Linked DNA regions of Amorphoplanes digitatis. Each later gene encodes a partner of the first gene's protein in a complex. Links are inferred from orthologs where the notes say so. Each region holds a gene or a part of one and is shown on either strand. Other genes may lie near its edges.

The links.
Region 2: the proteins of tig (region 1) and rpsG are in contact, whole or in part, in a crystal structure (PDB 3GTY), measured with the Thermotoga maritima proteins. The link is inferred for Amorphoplanes digitatis from one-to-one orthologs. Residues at the interface, in WP_004081061.1 of Thermotoga maritima: Glu122, Val124, Val129, Leu130, Tyr133, Glu188, Gly259, Ile262, Tyr263, Glu266, Ser270, Glu273, Gln274, Glu277, Arg308, Gln311, Ile312, Ser315, Tyr316, Glu325, Arg329, Arg336, Leu363, Phe366, Trp367, Arg373, Leu377, Arg381, Leu384, Glu387; in WP_004081843.1 of Thermotoga maritima: Lys34, Lys52, Lys55, Glu59, Arg62, Gln63, Glu66, Asn67, Lys69, Val71, Arg95, Ala109, Lys110, Lys111, Gly112, Arg113, Pro114, Glu117, Glu121, Ile124, Ala125, Tyr127, Asn128, Asn129, Thr130, Gly131, Lys135, Asp139, Arg142, Met143.

What each region holds. Positions count from the first base shown.
Region 1 is NZ_JACHNH010000001.1:7,419,446-7,429,942, reverse strand. The notes cover bases 5,120-8,105. They hold tig (trigger factor), read left to right. Parts: upstream 5,120-5,930; coding sequence 5,931-7,280; downstream 7,281-8,105. Other genes in these bases: BJ971_RS32515 (ATP-dependent Clp protease proteolytic subunit), read left to right, coding at 7,486-8,105. Outside these bases: BJ971_RS32560 (tetratricopeptide repeat protein), read left to right, coding at 1-617; BJ971_RS32555 (tetratricopeptide repeat protein), read left to right, coding at 614-1,570; BJ971_RS32550 (tetratricopeptide repeat protein), read left to right, coding at 1,579-2,511; BJ971_RS32545 (tetratricopeptide repeat protein), read left to right, coding at 2,508-3,680; BJ971_RS32540 (hypothetical protein), read left to right, coding at 3,730-4,167; BJ971_RS32535 (P-loop nucleotide/nucleoside kinase family protein), read left to right, coding at 4,169-4,687; more of BJ971_RS32515, read left to right, coding at 8,106-8,115; BJ971_RS32510 (ATP-dependent Clp protease proteolytic subunit), read left to right, coding at 8,128-8,784; ATP-dependent Clp protease ATP-binding subunit ClpX, read left to right, coding at 9,017-10,309. UniProt on the Bacillus subtilis protein: Involved in protein export. Acts as a chaperone by maintaining the newly synthesized protein in an open conformation. Functions as a peptidyl-prolyl cis-trans isomerase.
Region 2 is NZ_JACHNH010000001.1:8,023,828-8,034,072, reverse strand. The notes cover bases 1-2,734. They hold rpsG (30S ribosomal protein S7), read left to right. Parts: upstream 1-999; coding sequence 1,000-1,470; downstream 1,471-2,734. Other genes in these bases: fusA (elongation factor G), read left to right, coding at 1,561-2,734; rpsL (30S ribosomal protein S12), read left to right, coding at 624-998; BJ971_RS35510 (hypothetical protein), read left to right, coding at 1-233. In the rest of the region: more of fusA, read left to right, coding at 2,735-3,657; tuf (elongation factor Tu), read left to right, coding at 3,777-4,970; rpsJ (30S ribosomal protein S10), read left to right, coding at 5,324-5,632; rplC (50S ribosomal protein L3), read left to right, coding at 5,644-6,297; rplD (50S ribosomal protein L4), read left to right, coding at 6,294-6,944; rplW (50S ribosomal protein L23), read left to right, coding at 6,941-7,243; rplB (50S ribosomal protein L2), read left to right, coding at 7,257-8,096; rpsS (30S ribosomal protein S19), read left to right, coding at 8,110-8,391; rplV (50S ribosomal protein L22), read left to right, coding at 8,429-8,893; rpsC (30S ribosomal protein S3), read left to right, coding at 8,893-9,747; rplP (50S ribosomal protein L16), read left to right, coding at 9,751-10,176; rpmC (50S ribosomal protein L29), read left to right, coding at 10,176-10,245.

The DNA.
Region 1 (10,497 bases):
GCCCGCGAGCGGTCGCCTACTACGGGCAGGCCCTGACCATCGTGCGGGAGGTCGGTGACCGGGCGGGTGAAGCCACCGCGTTGAACAACATCGGCGGCGTGTACGCCGAGCTGGGTGAGCACCAGCGGGCGCTGGACTACTTCGGGCAGGTCCTGCCCATCGTGCGGGAGGTCGGTGACCGGGCGGGTGAGGCCGCCGCGTTGAACAACATCGGCAGCGTGAACGACAGGATGGGCGACCGCCGGCGGGCGCTGGACTACTACGGGCAGGCCCTGCCGATCCTGCGTGAGGTCGGATTGCGGGCGGGAGTGGCCGCCACGTTGAACAACATCGGCGGCGTGTACGCCGGGTTGGGTGATCGGCAGCGGGCGCTGGACTACTTCGGGCAGGCCCTGCCGATTCGCCGGGAGGTCGGTGACCGGGCCGGTGAGGCTGTCACGCGGTTCAGCACCGCCATGGTCTACCGCGAGCTGGGCGAGCTTGACCGGGCCGTCGCCGAGCTGGAGCAGGTCGTGGAGCTGGACCGGCTGGTCGGCCACCCCGACCTGGAGTCCGACACCGCCGTTCTCGAGCGTGTCCGCCAGGAACAGGCCGGATCGATTCCGGGCCCGCGATGACGTCGATCGCCCAGCTGGTGGAGGTGCATCGCCTGGCGGTGGCCGGCCGCGAGGCCGGGATCGCGAGTTCGGTGGGAAATCTGGTCGGTCGAGTGTGGCTGGTCCGGTCGCGCTTCGCCGACGTGATGCGGATGGCCGAGCTCACCCTGACGCTGGGCGATGACGCCGGCGCCTACTACGACCTGGGATGGGCCAGGCAGGTCACCGGTTACCCGGCCGAGGCGCTGGCCGCCTACGACCGCGCGCTGACCCTGTTCCGGGCTCGCCAGGAGCGGGTGAACGAGGCCGCCGCGCTGGGCAACATCGGTGCCGTGTACGACGGTTTGGGCGACCGGCAGCGGGCGCTGGACTACTACGGCCAGGCCCTGCCGATCCAGCGGGAGGTCGGTGACCGGGACGGTGAAGCCGCCACGCTGGGCAACCTCGGCCACGTGTACGACGGGCTGGGCGACCGGCAGCAGGCGCTGGACTACTACGGGCAGGCCCTGCTCATCGTCCGGGAGGTCGGGAACCGGGCCGGTGAAGCCGTCATGTTGAACAACATCGGCCTTGCGTACAACGGACTGGGCGACCTGGAGCAGGCGCTGGACCACTTCGAGCGGGCGCTGCCGATGCGCCGTGAGGTCGGCGACCGGGCCGGTGAAGCCGTCACGCTGAACAACATCGGCCTGGTGCACGAAGGGCTGGGCGACCTTCAACAGGCGCTGGACTACTTCGGCCAGGCTCTGCCGATTCGCCGCGAGGTCGGTGACCGGGCCGGTGAGGCCGTCACGCGGTTCAACATCGCCATGATCTACCGCCGCTGGGGTGAGCTGGGCTGGGCCGTCGACGAACTGGAGCAGGTCGTGGAGCTGGACCGCCAGGTCAGCCACCCTGACCTGGAGTCCGACACCGCGATGCTGGAGCAGGTCCGCCAGGAACAGGCGGGAACGGTTCCGGGGGCCGAGCCGTGACGGCGTCGATGGCTCAGCTGGTGGAGGTGCATCGCCTGGCGGTGGCCGGACGCGAAGCCACGATCGCGCGCACGGTGGGTGACCGGGTCGGTCGGGTGTGGCTGGTCCGGTCGCGGTTCGCCGACGTGATCCGGTTGGCCGAGCAGACCCTGGCGCTGGGTGAGGACGCCGGCGCCTTCTACGACCTGGGCCGGGGCAGACAGGCCACCGGTTTCCCGATGGAGGCGCTGGCCGCCTACGACCGCGCGTTGAGCCTGTACCGGGCCGCCCAGGAGCGCGGGAACGAGGCCGCCACGTTGAGCAACATCGGTGGCGTGTACGCCGGGTTGGGTGACCGGCAGCGGGCGATGGACTACTTCGGGCAGGCCCTGCCGATCTTCCGGCAGGTAGGTGACCGGGCCAACGAGGCCGTCACGCTGAACAACATCGGCAGCGTGTACGACGGGCTGGGCGACCCGGAGCAGTCGCTGAACCACTACGGCCAAGCCCTGCTCATCGTCCGGGAGGTCGGGAACCGGGCCAGTGAAGCCACCGCGTTGAACAACATCGGTTTCGTGCACGCCGGGCTGGGCGACCGGAAGCAGGCGCTGGACCACTTCCTGCAAGCCCTGCCGATCCGCCACGAGGTCGGCGATCGGGCCGGTGAAGCCATCACCCTGAACAACATCGCCCTGGTGTACGACGGGTCAGGTGATCCTGGGCGGGCGCTGGAGTACCTCGGCCAGGCCCGCGCGATCCTGCGGGAGGTCGGTGACCGGGCCGGTGAGGCAGTCACGCTCTACAACATCGCCATGATCCATCGCCAGCTGGGCGAGCTGGGCCGGGCCGTCGCCGAGCTGGAGCAGGTCGTGGAGCTGGACCGGCAGGTCGGCCGCCCCAATCTGGACCGCGACACCGCCATGCTGGAGCTTGCCCGTCAGGAGCAGACGAGATCGCGATGACATCGGTGGCGCGGTTTGTGGAGGTGCATCGCCTGGCGGTGGCCGGCCAGGACGCGGCGATCGCGCGGGTTGTCGGTGACCGGGTCGGTCGCGTGTGGCTGGCCCGGTCGCGGTTCGCCGACGTGATCCGGCTGGCCGAGCAGACCCTGACCCTTGGCGAGGACGCCGCCGCCTACTACCACCTGGGTTGGGCCAAACAGGTCACCGGATTCCCGGCCGAGGCGCTGGCCGTCTACGACCGCGCGCTGGGCCTGTACCGGGCCGCCGGCGACCGCGGGAACGAGGCCGCCGCATTGAGCAACATCGGCGGCGTGTACGACGGTTGGGGCGACCGGCGGCGTGCGCTTGACTACTACGGCCAGGCCCTGCCGATCCTGCGGGAGGTGGGTGACCGGGCCGGTGAGGCCGCCGCGTTGAACAACCTCGGCCACGTGTACGACGGACTGGGTGAACTACAGCAGGCGCTGGACTATCTCGGGCAGGCCCTGCCCATCCGCCGGGAGGTCGGTGACCGGGGCGGCGAGGCTGTCACGTTGAGCAACATCGGCCACGTGTTCTCGGTGGCGGGCGACGCGCAGCGGGCGCTTGACTACTACGGCCAGGCCCTGCCGATCCTGCGGGAGGTCGGCGACCGGGGCGGCGAAGCCACCACGTTGAACAACATCGGCCGTGTCTTCGACGGGGCGGGCGACCGGCAGCAGGCGCTGGAGTACTTCGGGCAGGCCCTGCCGATCCTGCGGGAGGTCGGGAACCGGGCCGGTGAAGCCACCACGTTGAACAACATCGGCCACGTGCACCACGGCCTGGGCGATCGGCAGCTTGCGCTGGGCTACTACCGGCAGGCGCTGCCGATCGTGCAGGAGGTGGGTGACCGGGTCGGCGAGGCCGTCAGCTTGAACAACATCGGCGGCGTGTACGACGGGTTGGGCGACCCGCAGCAGGCGCTGGACTACTACGGCCGGGCCCTGCCGATCCGCCAGGAGGTCGGCGACCGGGCCGGCGAGGCCGTCACGCGGTTCAACGTCGCGATGATCTACCGCCAGCGGGGCGAGCTCGACCGGGCCGTCGCCGAACTGGAGAAGGCGGTGGAACTGAACCGGCAGGTCGGCCACCCTGACCTGGAGTCCGACATAGCCATGCTCGAACAAGTCCGCCGGGAACGAGGGTGATCGGTCCCCGTCCTGGACCGCCGCATGTTGCCCATGATCGGATGCTGGGATGGAGCTCACCAAGCAGTTCAGCGACGACCAGTACGCCGCGGCGCTGGAGTCATGGTCATGGCTGGACCTGCATGGCAAGACGCCCCGCTTCGCCTCACTGTTCGGCAACATCTTCCTGGAGGACGAACACGGCGCGTGGTGGTTTCTCGACACGCTCGGTGGAGAGCTCACGCCGGGATGGGCGAGCCGCGCCGAGCTGATCGCCGACCTGGAGACAGAGGAAGGCCAGGACCAGTACCTGTTGGGCGCGCTGGCAATGGCCGCTTTCCACCGGCGGGGCCTGAGCCTGAACGATGACGAGGTGTACGCCTACGCGCCGCCACCCATCGTCACCGGCAGCTTCAACGTCGACGAGATTCAGGTGTTCCGGTTCTCAGTGGTGGTGAACATCGCCGGGCAGCTCCACCAGCAGCTTCAACACCCGTCCGCGGACTGACATGGTCGATCGCCTGGTACTGGTGAACGGGTTGCCCGCGTCCGGCAAGACGACGCTCGCTTCACAGCTGGCCGTTCAGCTCTCTGTGCCTCTGGTGTCGAAGGACTCGATCAAGGAGCTGCTCGCGGATGCGTTCCCCTCCGCTGCCACGCCTTCGTTGGGTCGCATCGCGATGGAGACGGCATGGAGTCTGGTCGCCGAGATGCCCGGCACGGTGATCCTCGAGTCCTGGTGGTTCAAGCCTCGTGACCTGGGCCTCGTCAAGGCGGGCTTAGAGCATTGCTGCGCCCCGATGGTGGCCGAGATCTGGTGCGAGGTGCCGGCCGACGTCGCCCGCGAGCGCTTCGCGGCGCGTAGCCGGCCGGCGGTATATCAGGATGCGCGGCGGCTGGCGGCCTGCTGGGAGGACTGGGCGGCGCGCGCCGAGCCGCTGGGTGTCGGGCTGACCGTGCGGGTACGCACGGACCAGCCCGTCGACGTCGGCGCGGTAGCCGCGGCCGTCCTCGGCCGGGACCTCTAGGCAACCGTGGGTATCAACCTTGAGCAGTACGCGCGCCGAGTCAGTGAAGGACCCTGCTTCGTCTGCGGGTTCCTGGAGGGTCACCCCGACTACGGGCACAGCCGTATCCGAGTCTGAGACGTTTCCGTGGCAGCTATGACCGCTATCACACTCCCGGGCGACCAGGTCGCCGTCGCCCAGGCCTCCGTGCTCGCCCTGGTGCCGCGCAGACCTCGCGGGCGCACGCGCGGCGTCGAGCCGGCTGCCCAATTTCCATTCGGACGATGTCGGCACCTCCTTGTGGAACTGCGGTAGCACCTTGCCGATCGAAGCCAACGTGTTCGCGCAGGCCTGTGGGATCAGGACGAACCATGGGTCTGGGTCGGACGTGCAGGTGGCAGTGATCGTGCGCAACAGCCGATCGAGCGTCTACTACGCCGAAGCGGCAGTGCAAATAAACCGACCCGGCCCCCGTGGTCGGTGGGAGTGCCTGAGAGCAGGGGTCGCGGCGCACTCTTGGTCGGTGTGCTTCGGAGAGACCGTGTACGAGCCCAGCGACGTGTCCGTGCTCGAAGCGGGCGTCAACAGCACGTTCCTCTCCGTCATCTCGACAGCCGTGTAACGACCCGGACGTGCTGATCTTCACAGGGGCGAAGTGCCGCGTGCTGCGGTCGAGTTCCTCGGCAAGGCGGCCGGCTGGCGCGACGCGGTGGCGTCGGTCGGGCTGCCCGGCTGCCGCCTCCACGAACTGGGGCACACGGGGAACACCCTTGCCGCATCCTCGGGTGCGGGCACCCGGGGAGTAAGGCCGGCGGCCGGAGGAAGAAGGGCGAGCGGCCTGTGGGCTGAGCTACCGGCCCGCAAGATCATTTAGGTCGTTGGAACGACGAAGGCCCAGGTTCGGGATATGCTCCCTGACCTGGGCCTTTGTACTCCGAGCGGGCGACGAGAATCGAACTCGCGTAATCAGTTTGGAAGACTGAGGCTCTACCATTGAGCTACGCCCGCGTGACACCCCACTGCTGTGCGGTGCCGGGGTCAGCCTACTGAATGCCGCCGCGGCATGCGAACCCGATATCCCCCGCGTGGCGCACGCGGGTGACGCCGCGGCACACGACACGCGGTGGACCGCATACACTTGCCGTCGCCACGGGGTGTGGCGCAGCTTGGTAGCGCACTCGCTTTGGGAGCGAGGGGCCGTGGGTTCAAATCCCGCCACCCCGACTTCACCAACACACGAAGAGATCCATCAAGGAGTACGCCTGTGAAGAGCACCGTCGAGACTCTGAGTCCGACTCGGGTGCGGCTCGCCATCGAGGTGCCGTTCGACGAGCTGAAGCCCAGCCTGCTGAAGGCGTACCGTGAGATCGGTTCTCAGGTCCAGATTCCGGGCTTCCGCCGGGGCAAGATCCCCGCCGCGGTCATCGACCAGCGCGTCGGCCGGGGCACGGTCCTCAACGAGGCCGTGCAGGAGGCCATCCCGCAGCAGATCCTGGCCGCGGTGCGCGAGCACGACGTCAAGACGCTGGGCCGCCCTGAGGTGGAGATCACCGAGTTCGCCGACAACGAGCCGCTGAAGTTCACCGCGGAGGTCGACGTCCGTCCGGAGATCACCATTCCGGACCTTTCGGGCATCACGGTTGAGGTTCCGGCCGTCGAGATCGGCGACAGCGAGATCGACGAGCAGATCTCCGGCCTGCGTGAGCGCTTCGCCACCCTCAAGACCGTTGACCGCCCGGCGGCGGAGGGCGACTACGTCCAGCTCGACCTGCGGGCGACGGTCGACGGCGAGGAGGTGCCCGGCGGCTCCGCGACCAACATCTCGCACGAGGTCGGCAGCAAGCAGCTTCTCCCGGGCCTCGACGACGTCCTCGTCGGCCTGGTCACGGGCGCCGACGCCACGTTCACCACGCAGCTCGTCGGCGGCGACTTCGCCGGCCGCGACGCCGAGGTGGCCGTTACGGTGCGTAGCGTCAAGGACAAGCAGCTGCCCGAGATCGACGACGAGTTCGCGCAGCTGGCGAGCGAGTTCGACACCCTCGACGAGCTCAAGGCCGACCTCAAGGAGCGGCTGAGCAAGGTCAAGAAGGTCGAGCAGATCTACGCCGCCCGCGACGAGGCGCTCAAGCAGCTCGTCGAGGCCGCCGACATCCCGGCGCCCGAGGGCATCGTCAAGGACGAGGTCGAGGGCCGCAAGCAGGCGATGACCGACCAGCTGGAGCGCATCGGCGCCAGCCTCGAGGACTACCTGACCTCGGAGGAGAAGACCGAGGAGCAGATCGACAGCGAGCTGACCGAGGCGGCCACCGAGGGCGTCCGGATCCAGCTGCTGCTCGACACGATCGCGGACGCGGAGGAGATCCAGGTCTCCGACGACGAGTTCGGCCACGAGATCGTGCACCGCGCGCAGCGCGCGCAGATGCAGCCCCAGCAGTACTACGACCAGCTCGTGAAGTCGGGGGCGGCCGCGGCCGTCTTCGGCGACGTGCGCCGCGGCAAGGCCCTGGCCAACGTCATGGAGCAGGTCACGATGAAGGACTCCGCCGGCAACACGCTCAGCCTCGACGACCTCCGCGAGGCCTCCGAGGACGAGCACGCCGGGCACAACCACTGATATCCGGGCGGATCGGCCGCCGCGCGCCCCTTGCGGCACGCGGCGGCCTACGCTTTTTTTCGGGTACGGAGGGAGCTGATGCGCTGTCAGCGAACACCTGCCCGAGCGGGAAGCTGATGCGGATGCGACCGGTTAGGTTGGTTCTACGACGGACAACCTGTCGGCCGGATCCCTCGGCCGACACAGTCAGCTGTGAAGGGCTGCCATGACCGATCTGCACATCCCTGCAAGTCCCACGCTGCGTGGTGACTCCCTCAGTGGCAACCTGGACGACTCGGTCTACAACCGCCTCCTGCGCGAGCGGATCATCTTCCTCGGCAGCGAGGTGACCGATCAGGTTGCCAACCGCATCTGCGCGCAGCTGCTCCTGCTCTCCGCGGAAGACCCCGAGCGCGACATCAACCTGTGGATCAACTCGCCGGGTGGTTCCGTCTACTCCGGCATGGCGATCTACGACACCATGCAGTTCATCGACAACGACGTCTCCACCGTGGCCATGGGCATGGCCGCGTCGATGGGGCAGTTGCTGCTCTGTGCCGGCACGGCGGGCAAGCGTTACGCGCTGCCGCACGCGCGGATCATGATGCACCAGCCGTCGGGTGGCATGGGCGGCACGGCCGCCGACATCGCCATCCAGGCCGAGCAGATGCTCTACACCAAGCGCATGTTCCAGGACCGGGTGGCCTTCCACACCGGCCAGGACCAGGCGCAGATCGAGGCCGACTCCGACCGGGACCGCTGGTTCACGGCGGAGGAGGCCAAGAACTACGGCTTCATCGACAAGGTGATCACGGGTGCCACACAGGTTCCCGAGGGCGCCGGAACGCTGAACTGAGGAGAGCTGACCATGACCGACCTGACGATGCCTCCCGGGTTCGCTCCGGTGCACAACCGCTACGTCCTGCCCTCGTTCGTCGAGCGCACGTCGTACGGCGTGAAGGAGTCGAACCCGTACAACAAGATGTTCGAGGACCGGATCATCTTCCTCGGCGTCCAGGTGGACGACGCGTCGGCCAACGACGTGATGGCCCAGCTGCTGACGCTGGAGAGCGCCGACCCGGACCGCGACATCCTGATGTACATCAACTCGCCCGGTGGGTCGTTCACCGCGATGACGGCGATCTATGACACGATGCAGTACGTCCGTCCGGACATCAGCACGGTCTGCCTCGGCCAGGCGGCCAGCGCGGCCGCGGTGCTGCTCTCCGGCGGCACCCCCGGCAAGCGGATGGCGCTCCCGCACTCGCGGATCATCATCCACCAGCCGGCCACCGAGGGCGGCTACGGCCAGGGCTCGGACATCGAGATCCAGGCACGCGAGATCATGCGCATGCGCACCCAGCTCGAGGAGATGCTCGCCAAGCACTCCAACCAGTCGGTCGAGAAGGTCCGCAAGGACATCGACCGAGACAAGATCATGACGGCCAGCGAGGCCAAGGAGTACGGCCTGGTCGACACCGTCCTGGCCACCCGCAAGAAGAGCCTCCAGAACGCCGGCGTCTGAGCCCAAACGTGTCATGTCGGGGGTCGGTCGGCGCGCGCTAGACTGACTGACCCCTGACACGCCCGTTTTGGGGGGTCGGAGAACTGCCCGTCAGCGGGTAACGTCGAGCCAGCAACCTCAGTAACGCGGGTCGGCAGACGATGAACTCTGTAGGACGTTGTTTGGCGACGAGGAAACCATCCTCAGGCCAGGGGCCGGCACAAGCCGGCCGATGAGCGCAGGGAGAACGTAGGTGGCACGGATCGGCGACGGTGGCGACCTACTGAAGTGCTCCTTCTGTGGGAAGTCCCAGAAGCAGGTCAAAAAGCTCATCGCGGGCCCTGGTGTCTACATCTGCGACGAGTGCATCGACCTCTGTAACGAGATCATCGAGGAAGAGCTGGCCGAAACCGGCGAGGTGAAGTGGGAAGAGCTTCCCAAGCCGATGGAGATCTGCCAGTTCCTCGACAACTACGTGGTCGGGCAGGAGCAGGCCAAGAAGGCCCTCTCTGTCGCTGTCTACAACCACTACAAGAGGATTCAGGCCGAGTCGGCCGGCGCGCCCGGAGGCGGTAGCGACGTCGAGGTGGCCAAGTCCAACATCATGCTCATCGGCCCCACCGGCTGCGGTAAAACCCACCTGGCGCAGACGCTGGCCCGCATGCTCAACGTCCCGTTCGCGATCGCGGACGCCACGGCGCTGACCGAGGCCGGCTACGTCGGCGAGGACGTCGAGAACATCCTGCTCAAGTTGATACAGGCCGCGGATTACGACGTGAAGCGCGCCGAGCAGGGCATCATCTACATCGACGAGGTCGACAAGATCGCCCGCAAGAGCGAAAACCCGTCGATCACCCGCGACGTGTCCGGCGAGGGCGTCCAGCAGGCCCTGCTGAAGATCCTCGAGGGTACGGTGGCGAACGTCCCGCCGCAGGGCGGCCGTAAGCACCCGCACCAGGAGTTCATCCAGATCGACACCACCAACGTGCTGTTCATCGTCGGTGGGGCGTTCGCGGGCCTGGACCGGATCATCGAGTCCCGGGTCGGCCAGGGCGGCGTCGGCTTCGGCGCACACCTGCGCTCGATCTCGGACCGCGACACGGACGACATCTTCAGCAAGGTCATGCCCGAGGACATGCTGAAGTTCGGCCTGATCCCCGAGTTCATCGGCCGGCTGCCGGTCATCACCACCGTGCGCAACCTCGACCGCGAGGCGCTCATCAAGATCCTCACCGAGCCCCGCAACGCGTACGTGAAGCAGTACCAGCGGCTCTTCGAGCTCGACGGCGTTGAGCTCGAGTTCGACACCGGCGCCCTCGAGGCGATCGCCGACCAGGCGATGCTCCGCGGCACCGGCGCCCGCGGCCTGCGGGCCATCATGGAGGAGGTCCTCCTCTCCGTGATGTACGAGGTACCCAGCAACCCCGATGCCGCCCGGGTGCTCATCACCCGCGAGGTAGTGGTGGAGAACGTCATACCGACGATCGTCCCCCGCGAATTCGTCGGCCGCCGCGCCCGTCGCGAACGCGAGGAGAAGTCGGCCTGACCGCACCGCACGGTCTTCCGGAGGTCCTGGCCCGGGTCGAGCACCACGAACGACTCCCGACGGACCCCTGGCTCGAACTGGTGTCTCCACCGTCGCCCCAACGGGCGGCGGTGGCGTCGTTTCCCGGCCATGTGGTCGTGGCCGCCGACGTCGACCGGCCCTGGGTCGACTCGTGGCTCGGCACCGGC
Region 2 (10,245 bases), 610 kb from region 1 along the record:
AGGGCTGGGGCGGCTGGGTGGCGGGAGCGTTCGCCCTGCTGAGCGTCCTGTTCGGCGGCGGAGCCATCGCTGTGGGCCTGGTCTCACGGCGGCAGATCCGCCGCTCCGGTGCCGAGGGCCGGGTCCGCTTCACCGGCAACGGCGTCGCCGTCGCGGGGGTCTGGTGCGGGGGAGCCGGGCTGGGAATCGCGGTGCTGACGTTGTTGTTGGTAGTGGTATTGCAGTCATCGTGAGACCTCGTGGTGCCGGATCCGACACCGCGGCTCTGTCGTGCCGGGGCACCCGGTACACTTGTTAGTTGGAGATGTCCATCAGGGGAAGCAGGCTCGTTTTGACCTGTGTCCCCGAGGTGGGTACTCTTTCCCCTCGTGCCCGGGCTCGCCCGGGCAACTCGTGCGTGCGCCCGAGTCTGTGGTAATCGACGGGGCAGTGGCACGACAGGGTTACAGCCCTGACAAAGACAGAAACACTCGTTGCGTGTGTCAAGCGCGCGGCGGGACCGTGAGCCGGACGACACGCCCGACCGCGGGTGTCGGAGACCCAAACCGGGGTCTCACGACGCACATCGCAAACGAAGACATTGCGGCCGCTAAAAGGGCGGCCGAAGGGAGCGGAGAAACCCGGTGCCCACGATCCAGCAGCTGGTCCGAAAGGGCCGCCAGGCGAAGACGAGCAAGACCAAGACGCCGGCGCTGAAGGGAAGCCCCCAGCGGCGCGGCGTGTGCACGCGCGTGTACACCACCACCCCCAAGAAGCCGAACTCTGCGCTGCGCAAGGTCGCTCGTGTGAAGCTCAGCAGCCAGATCGAGGTGACGGCGTACATCCCGGGCGTCGGCCACAACCTGCAGGAGCACTCGATCGTGCTCGTGCGCGGCGGTCGTGTGAAGGACCTCCCGGGCGTCCGCTACAAGATCGTCCGCGGTTCGCTGGACACCCAGGGTGTCCGCAACCGCAAGCAGGCCCGCAGCCGTTACGGCGCGAAGAAGGAGAAGAGCTGACATGCCGCGTAAGGGCCCCGCTCCGCGCCACCCGGTGGTTCCGGACCCGGTTTACAACTCACCGCTGGTCACCCAGCTGGTGAACAAGATCCTGGTCGGGGGCAAGCGTCAGCTCGCCGAGCGCATCGTCTACGGCGCCCTCGAGGGCTGCCGGGAGAAGAGCGGCACCGACCCCGTGGTGACGCTCAAGCGCGCCATGGACAACGTCAAGCCGACCCTTGAGGTCCGCAGCCGCCGTGTCGGTGGCGCGACCTACCAGGTGCCGGTCGAGGTCCGCACGCCGCGGCAGACGACCCTCGGTCTGCGCTGGCTGGTCCAGTACTCCAAGGCCCGCCGCGAGAAGACCATGATCGAGCGCCTGCAGAACGAGCTGCTCGACGCCAGCAATGGCCTCGGTGCTGCCGTGAAGCGGCGCGAGGACACCCACAAGATGGCGGAGTCCAACAAGGCCTTCGCGCACTACCGCTGGTAAGACCCCGCTGCCGGCCCGGTTCCCGCCGGGCCAACGCAGTCAGTCGTACCGGTCCTGTAGAGACGACGACGAAGAAAAGTAGGGATTGAAGTGGCCGCCGCAGACGCGCTCGCCAAGGTACGCAACATCGGCATCATGGCGCACATCGACGCTGGTAAGACCACGACGACCGAGCGGATCCTGTTCTACACCGGTATCACGTACAAGATCGGTGAAGTCCACGAGGGCGCGGCCGTCATGGACTGGATGGAGCAGGAACAGGAACGCGGCATCACCATCACCTCCGCCGCCACGAAGTGCGAGTGGAACGGGTACACGATCCAGATCATCGACACGCCCGGCCACGTCGACTTCACGGTCGAGGTCGAGCGGTCGCTGCGTGTGCTCGACGGTGCCGTCGCGGTCTACGACGGCGTCGCCGGCGTGGAGCCCCAGACGGAGAACGTCTGGCGGCAGGCGGACAAGTACCACGTCCCCCGGATGTGCTTCGTCAACAAGCTCGACCGGACCGGCGCTGACTTCTTCCGCTGCGTGCAGATGATGATCGACCGGCTCAACGCCACGCCGCTCGTCCTCCAGATCCCGATCGGGCTCGAGGGTGACCACATCGGCGTCGTCGACCTGATCGGCATGCGGGCGCTCACCTGGCGTGGCGAGACCACCAAGGGTGAGGACTACGCGATCGAGGAGATCCCGGCAGATCTGCTGGACTCCGCGACCGAGTGGCGCGAGAAGCTCATCGAGACGCTCGCCGACGTGGACGACTTCGTCATGGAGAAGTACCTCGAGGGCGAAGAGGTCTCCCAGGACGAGATCAAGGCCGCCATCCGGCGCGCCACGATCGCCAGCAAGGCCAACCCGGTGCTGTGTGGCTCGGCGTTCAAGAACAAGGGCGTTCAGCCCATGCTCGACGCCGTCGTCGACTTCCTGCCGTCGCCGCTGGACGTCCCCGCGATCGACGGTACGGCCGTCGACGGTGAGACCCCGATCGTGCGCAAGCCGTCGAACGACGAGCCCTTCTCGGGCCTGGCGTTCAAGATTCAGACGGACAAGCACCTCGGCAAGCTCACCTACGTCCGGGTCTACTCCGGCACGCTCGATTCCGGCTCCCAGGTGGTCAACTCCACCAAGGACCGCAAGGAGCGGATCGGCAAGATCTACCAGATGCACGCGAACAAGCGTGAGGAGCGCCCGTCGGCGCAGGCCGGCGACATCATCGCCGTCCAGGGTCTCAAGCAGACCACCACCGGCGACACGCTCAGCGACCCGGCGAACCCGGTCATCCTGGAGTCGATGACCTTCCCGGAGCCGGTCATCCAGGTCGCCATCGAACCGAAGACCAAGTCGGACCAGGAGAAGCTGGGCGTCGCGATTCAGCGCCTCGCCGAGGAGGACCCGACCTTCCGCGTCTTCAACGACGAGGAGACCGGTCAGACGGTCATCGCCGGCATGGGCGAGCTGCACCTCGACATCCTCGTGGACCGCATGCGCCGCGAGTTCAACGTCGAGGCGAACATCGGTAAGCCGCAGGTGGCGTACCGTGAGACCATCCGCGGCACCGTGGAGAAGCTCACCTACGTGCACAAGAAGCAGACCGGTGGCTCGGGCCAGTACGCGAAGGTCGTCGTCACCGTCGAGCCCCTGCCGCTCGCGGCGGACGGCCCGACCTACGAGTTCGTCAACGCGGTGTCCGGCGGTCGCATCCCCAAGGAGTACATCCCCTCGGTGGACGCGGGCGCGCAGGACTCGCTGCAGTACGGCGTCCTCGCCGGCTACCCGCTTGTCGGCGTGAAGCTGACACTGGTGGACGGTCAGTTCCACGAGGTCGACTCGTCGGAAATGGCGTTCAAGATCGCCGGCTCGATCGTGATGAAGGAGGCGGCCCGCAAGGCCGACCCCGCACTCCTCGAGCCGATGATGTCCGTTGAGGTCACCACCCCTGAGGACAACATGGGTGACGTCATCGGTGACCTCAACTCCCGCCGCGGCATCATCCAGTCGATGGAGGAGCGTCACGGCGCTCGCGTCATCAAGGCACTGGTGCCGCTCTCGGAGATGTTCGGCTACGTCGGCGACCTGCGGTCGAAGACTCAGGGCCGGGCGAGCTACAGCATGCAGTTCGACTCCTACGCCGAGGTTCCTCAGAGCGTCGCGAAGGAGATCATCGCTAAGGCCACCGGCGCCTGACGCGTTGAGGCACGTGCGGTCCGTCGAGGACCGCACGTGCACGAGCAGTCGACAGAGTCCTGAGCGCCTTATCGGCGTGCCGGGCGAGAAGAAAAGACACAGTCCACAGGAGGACACCAGTGGCGAAGGCGAAGTTCGAGCGGACTAAGCCGCACGTCAACATCGGCACCATTGGTCACATCGACCACGGTAAGACGACGCTGACTGCGGCAATCACGAAGGTCCTGCACGACCAGTACCCGGACCTGAACCCCTACACGCCGTTCGACGAGATCGACAAGGCGCCGGAGGAGAAGGCCCGCGGCATCACGATCTCGATCGCGCACGTCGAGTACCAGACCGCGTCGCGGCACTACGCGCACGTGGACTGCCCCGGCCACGCCGACTACATCAAGAACATGATCACCGGTGCCGCCCAGATGGACGGCGCGATCCTGGTGGTCGCCGCGACCGACGGCCCGATGCCGCAGACCAAGGAGCACGTGCTCCTGGCCCGCCAGGTCGGCGTTCCGTACATCGTTGTCGCCCTGAACAAGAGCGACATGGTCGAGGACGAGGAGCTCCTGGAGCTCGTCGAGCTCGAGGTCCGCGAGCTGCTCAGCACCTACGAGTTCCCGGGCGACGACCTGCCGGTCGTGCGCGTCTCGGCACTCAAGGCGCTCGAGGGCGACGAGGAGTGGAGCGGCAAGCTCATGGAGCTGATGAACGCGGTCGACACCGCGATTCCGCAGCCCGAGCGTGAGACCGAGAAGCCGTTCCTCATGCCGATCGAGGACGTGTTCACGATCACCGGCCGCGGCACCGTTGTCACGGGTCGCGCCGAGCGCGGCATCCTCAAGCCGAACGAGGAGGTCGAGATCGTGGGTATCCGCGAGAAGTCGACCAAGACCGTTTGCACCGGCATCGAGATGTTCCGCAAGCTGCTCGACGAGGCCCGCGCGGGCGAGAACGTCGGTCTGCTGCTGCGTGGCATCAAGCGCGAGGACGTCGAGCGCGGCATGGTCGTCGTGAAGCCCGGCACCAGCACCCCGCACACGGAGTTCGAGGGCCAGGTCTACATCCTCTCGAAGGAAGAGGGCGGCCGGCACACCCCGTTCTTCCAGAACTACCGCCCGCAGTTCTACTTCCGCACCACGGACGTCACCGGCGTCGTCACGCTGCCCGAGGGCACCGAGATGGTCATGCCGGGCGACTCCACCAGCATGTCGGTCAAGCTGATCCAGCCGATCGCCATGGAGCAGGGCCTGAAGTTCGCGATCCGTGAGGGTGGCCGCACCGTCGGCGCCGGCACGGTCACGAAGATCAACGTCTGAGTAAGCACCCCGATTAGCAATGCCGCGATCGATGCGGCATACTAGTCAGGTTGCGTCCGCGCAGGGTGGTTGGCTGCTCTCGCTTTCGAGAGAGGGCGGTCAGCCACCCTCGCCGGGTGTCCGGCGTGGTTGTTCGTAGCCGCCGGCATCCCCGATCCCGACGGATCAAGGAAGACTCCCTGGAGAATTCCTTGCGGGCATGATCGCTCCAGATTCTTGGGGCGGAGCCTGGTTCACCAGCGCGACACGCCCGACCGCGGGGGTCGGACATCGCAGGACCAACGGTCCTGCGGGCATGCGAGGGCCACAGCTTTCGCACGTAGCGGCATCGAGAGAAGGAAACAGAAGCCACCATGGCGGGACAGAAGATCCGCATCCGGCTCAAGGCCTATGACCACGAGGTCGTCGACTCCTCGGCGCGCAAGATCGTCGAGACGGTTACGCGTACCGGTGCGCAGGTTGCTGGCCCGGTGCCGCTGCCCACGGAGATCAACCGTTTCTGCGTGATCCGTTCGCCGCACAAGTACAAGGACTCGCGCGAGCACTTCGAGATGCGCACGCACAAGCGTCTGATCGACATCATCGACCCGACTCCGAAGACGGTCGACTCGCTGATGCGCCTCGACCTTCCGGCTGGCGTCGACATCGAGATCAAGCTGTAGGGATCCGGACAATGGACAGGCAAGTGAAGGGCATCCTGGGCGCCAAGCTCGGCATGACCCAGGTCTGGGACAACAACAAGGTCGTCCCGGTAACCGTGGTGCAGGCCGGCCCGTGCGTCGTGACCCAGGTCCGCACCCCCGAGACTGACGGCTATACCGCGGTTCAGTTGGCGTACGGCGCCATCGACCCGCGGAAGGTCAACAAGCCGGAGGGCGGCCACTACGCGAAGGCGGGTGTGTCGCCGCGGCGCCACATCGTGGAGCTGCGCACCAGCGACGCCACCGAGTACGAGCTCGGCCAGGAGGTCACCGTTGAGGCGTTCGCGGTCGGTACGCCGATCGACGTCACCGGTAAGACCAAGGGCAAGGGCTACGCCGGTGTCATGAAGCGGCACGGTTTCCACGGCCTCAAGTCGAGCCACGGTGTGGAGCGTAAGCACCGTTCGCCCGGCTCCATCGGCGCCTGCGCGACGCCCGGCCGCGTCTTCCGGGGTACCCGGATGGCCGGTCGCATGGGCAACAAGCGCTTCACCGTGCAGAACCTCACGGTGCAGGCGGTCGACGTGGAGAACAACCTGCTGCTCGTCAAGGGTGCCGTTCCCGGCCCCAAGGGCGCGCTGATCCTCGTCCGTACGGCGGCGAAGAAGAAGGGTGGTGCCAAGTGAGCTCGGTTGACGTGATCAACACCGAGGGCACGAAGGCCGGCTCGGTCGAGCTGCCCGGCGACATCTTCGACGTGCAGGCGAACATCCCGCTGATGCACCAGGTCGTCGTGGCGCAGCTCGCTGCGGCCCGTCAGGGTACGCACAAGGCGAAGACCCGTGGCGAGGTCGCCGGCGGCGGCAAGAAGCCTTACAAGCAGAAGGGCACCGGTCGCGCCCGTCAGGGCTCGATCCGCGCGCCGCAGTTCACCGGCGGTGGCGTCGTGCACGGACCCGTGCCGCGCGACTACAGCCAGCGGACCCCGAAGAAGATGAAGGCCGCCGCCCTGCGTGGCGCCCTCTCTGACCGGGCACGCGACGGCCTGGTGCACGTGGTCGAGGGCTTCATCGCCGGCGAGAAGCCGTCGACGAAGGCCGCGATCGCCACGCTGCGCAAGGCGACCGAATCGAACAAGGTTCTGGTCGTCCTGAGCAGCCACGACGAGCTGAACTGGATCTCGCTGCGGAACGAGCCGACCGTCCACCTCATCGAGGCCGGCCAGCTCAACACGTACGACGTCCTGGTCGCCGACGAGGTCGTCTTCACCAAGGAAGCCCTCGACGAGTTCCTGGGCGTTCCGGCCGAAGCCGCCGAGGAGGGGGACAAGTGAGCACGATCGCCGACCCGCGCGACATCATCGTCGCGCCCGTGGTCTCCGAGAAGAGCTACAGCGTTCTCGACCAGAACTGGTACACGTTCCTGGTTCACCCGGACGCCAACAAGACTCAGATCAAGATCGCGATCCAGCAGATCTTCGACGTCCGCGTGCTGACGGTGAACACCGCGAACCGCGAGGGCAAGCGCAAGCGCACCAAGACCGGGTTCGGTCAGCGCAAGGCGACCAAGCGCGCGATGGTGAAGCTGGCTGACGGTGACCGTATCGAGGCCTTCGGCGGCCCGGTCAGCTAAGGGGTTGTAAATCATGGCTATCCGTAAGTACAAGCCGACCACGCCGGGCCGTCGTGGCTCCAGCGTCGCCGACTTCGCCGAGATCACCCGGTCGACGCCGGAGAAGTCTCTGCTGGCCCCGCTGCCCAAGAAGGGTGGCCGCAACGTCCACGGTCGCATCACCACGCGGCACCAGGGCGGCGGTCACAAGCGGCAGTACCGGCTGATCGACTTCAAGCGCAACGACAAGGACGGCGTGCCGGCCAAGGTCGCTCACATCGAGTACGACCCCAACCGCACGTCCCGCATCGCACTGCTGCACTACGCCGACGGCGAGAAGCGCTACATCCTCGCGCCGAAGGACCTCAAGCAGGGCGACCGGGTCGAGTCGGGTGTCGGCGCGGACATCAAGCCGGGCAACAACCTGCCCCTGCGCAACATCCCGGTCGGTACGACGGTCCACGGTGTGGAGCTTCGTCCCGGCGGTGGCGCCAAGCTGGCCCGTTCGGCCGGCGTTGGCATCCAGCTGCTCGGCCGTGAGGGTGTGTACGCCACGCTGCGTATGCCCTCCGGTGAGATTCGCCGCGTCGACATCCGCTGCCGCGCGACGGTCGGCGAGATCGGCAACGCCGAGCAGTCGAACATCAACTGGGGCAAGGCCGGCCGCATGCGATGGAAGGGCAAGCGCCCGACCGTCCGTGGTGTCGCCATGAACCCGGTCGACCACCCGCACGGTGGTGGTGAGGGTAAGACCTCAGGTGGTCGCCACCCGGTCAACCCCGCCGGTAAGCCGGAGGGCCGTACCCGCCGCAAGGGCCAGGAGAGCGACCGCATGATCGTTCGCCGCCGCTACGCCACCCGCAAGCGCGGGTAACGGGAGTTAAAAGATGCCTCGCAGCCTGAAGAAGGGCCCGTTCGTCGACGACCACCTCATCAAGAAGGTGGAAGTCCAGAACGAGAAGAACTCGAAGAACGTCATCAAGACCTGGTCGCGACGCTCGACGATCATTCCCGACATGCTCGGGCACACGATCGCCGTGCACGACGGGCGCAAGCACGTCCCGGTGTTCATCACCGAGGCCATGGTCGGGCACAAGCTCGGCGAGTTCGCTCTGACCCGCACGTTCAAGGGTCACGAGAAGGACGACCGCAAGAGCCGTCGTCGCTAAGCAGTCCACGGATTAAGAAACAAGAGGGGTTACAGCGATGCCAGTCAAGGGCGACGCTCCGGCGCTTCCGGGCGCACGGGCGGTTGCGCGCCACGTGCGCATCTCGCCGAACAAGGCGCGCCGTGTGATCAACCTCGTCCGCGGTCTGCCCGCGAAGGAGGCTCTCACGGTTCTGCAGTTCGCACCGCAGGCCGCGAGTGAGCAGGTCTACAAGGTGCTCGCGAGCGCGATTGCGAACGCGGAGAACAACGAGCGGCTCGACCCGGACGCTCTCCTCGTCAGCGAGGCGTTCGTCGACGAGGGTCCGACGCTGAAGCGGTTCCGGCCGCGTGCGCAGGGCCGGGCGTACCGGATCCGCAAGCGCACCTGCCACATCACCGTGGCAGTGGAGGCGGTCCAGGTGGCCACTCCGGCCCGCAAGGCCGCCGCGAAGAAGGCCGCGCCTGCGAAGAAGGCGGCGCCCGCCGCCGAATCCCAGCAGAGCACGGAGGGTGCCGAGTAATGGGTCAGAAAGTTCACCCCACCGGGTTCCGTCTCGGCATCTCCACCGACTGGCGGAGCCGCTGGTTCGCGGACAAGCTCTACAAGGACTACATCGGCGAGGACGTCAAGATCCGCCGCATGATGTCCAAGGGCCTCGAGCGCGCCGGCATCTCCAAGGTCGACATCGAGCGCACCCGTGACCGGGTCCGCGTGGACATCCACACCGCCCGGCCGGGCATCGTCATCGGCCGTAAGGGTGCGGAGGCCGACCGGATCCGCGGCGAGCTCGAGAAGCTCACCGGCAAGCAGGTGCAGCTCAACATCCTCGAGGTGAAGAGCCCGGAGTCGGACGCACAGCTCGTGGCGCAGGGCGTCGCCGAGCAGCTGTCCAGCCGGGTCAGCTTCCGCCGGGCGATGCGCAAGGCGATGCAGTCCGCGATGAAGAACCCGGTCTGCAAGGGCATCCGCGTGCAGGTCTCCGGCCGCCTCGGCGGCGCGGAGATGAGCCGCACGGAGTTCTACCGTGAGGGTCGCGTTCCGCTGCACACGCTGCGCGCCAACATCGAGTACGGCTTCTTCGAGGCCCGTACGACCTTCGGCCGCATCGGTGTGAAGGTCTGGATCTACAAGGGCGACGCCGTGCCGGGTCGCGAGGTCGCCCCCGAGGCGCCCGCGCGTCCGCGCCGTGACCGTGCCGACCGCCCCGAGCGTCCGCGCCGTGGCCGTTCCGGTTCGTCCGGTACGACCGCGGGTGGCACCGAGGCCGGCCGTGCCGCCCAGGCCGCGGCTGTGACCCCCGCCTCGGCGGAGGCCGCGCCCACGACCGACACCGCCGTTGCTCCGGCCGCGGCCGAAACGCAGCAGGAGGGCTGACACATGCTGATGCCGCGTAAGCCCCCGAAGGGCTTCCGCAAGCCGCACCACCCGGACCGCCACGGCGCGTCCAAGGGCGGCAACCGGGTGGTCTTCGGTGAGTTCGGTATCCAGGCCCTGGAGCCGGCGTATGTGACCAACCGGCAGATCGAGTCGGCCCGTATCGCCATGACGCGCCACATCAAGCGTGGCGGTAAGGTCTGGATCTCGATCTTCCCGGACCAGGCGCTGACCAAGAAGCCCGCCGAGACCCGCATGGGTTCCGGCAAGGGCTCGCCGGAGTGGTGGGTGGCGAACGTCAAGCCGGGACGCATTCTCTTCGAGATGTCCTTCCCGAACGAGACGATCGCGCGCGAAGCGATGCGTCGCGCGATCCACAAGCTCCCGATGAAGTGCCGCATCGTGACGCGCGAAGTGGGTGAAAGCTGATGGCAGCGGGCGTTAAGGCCTCCGAGCTGCGTGAACTCCCGGAAGAGGAGCTCGTCACGCGACTCAAGG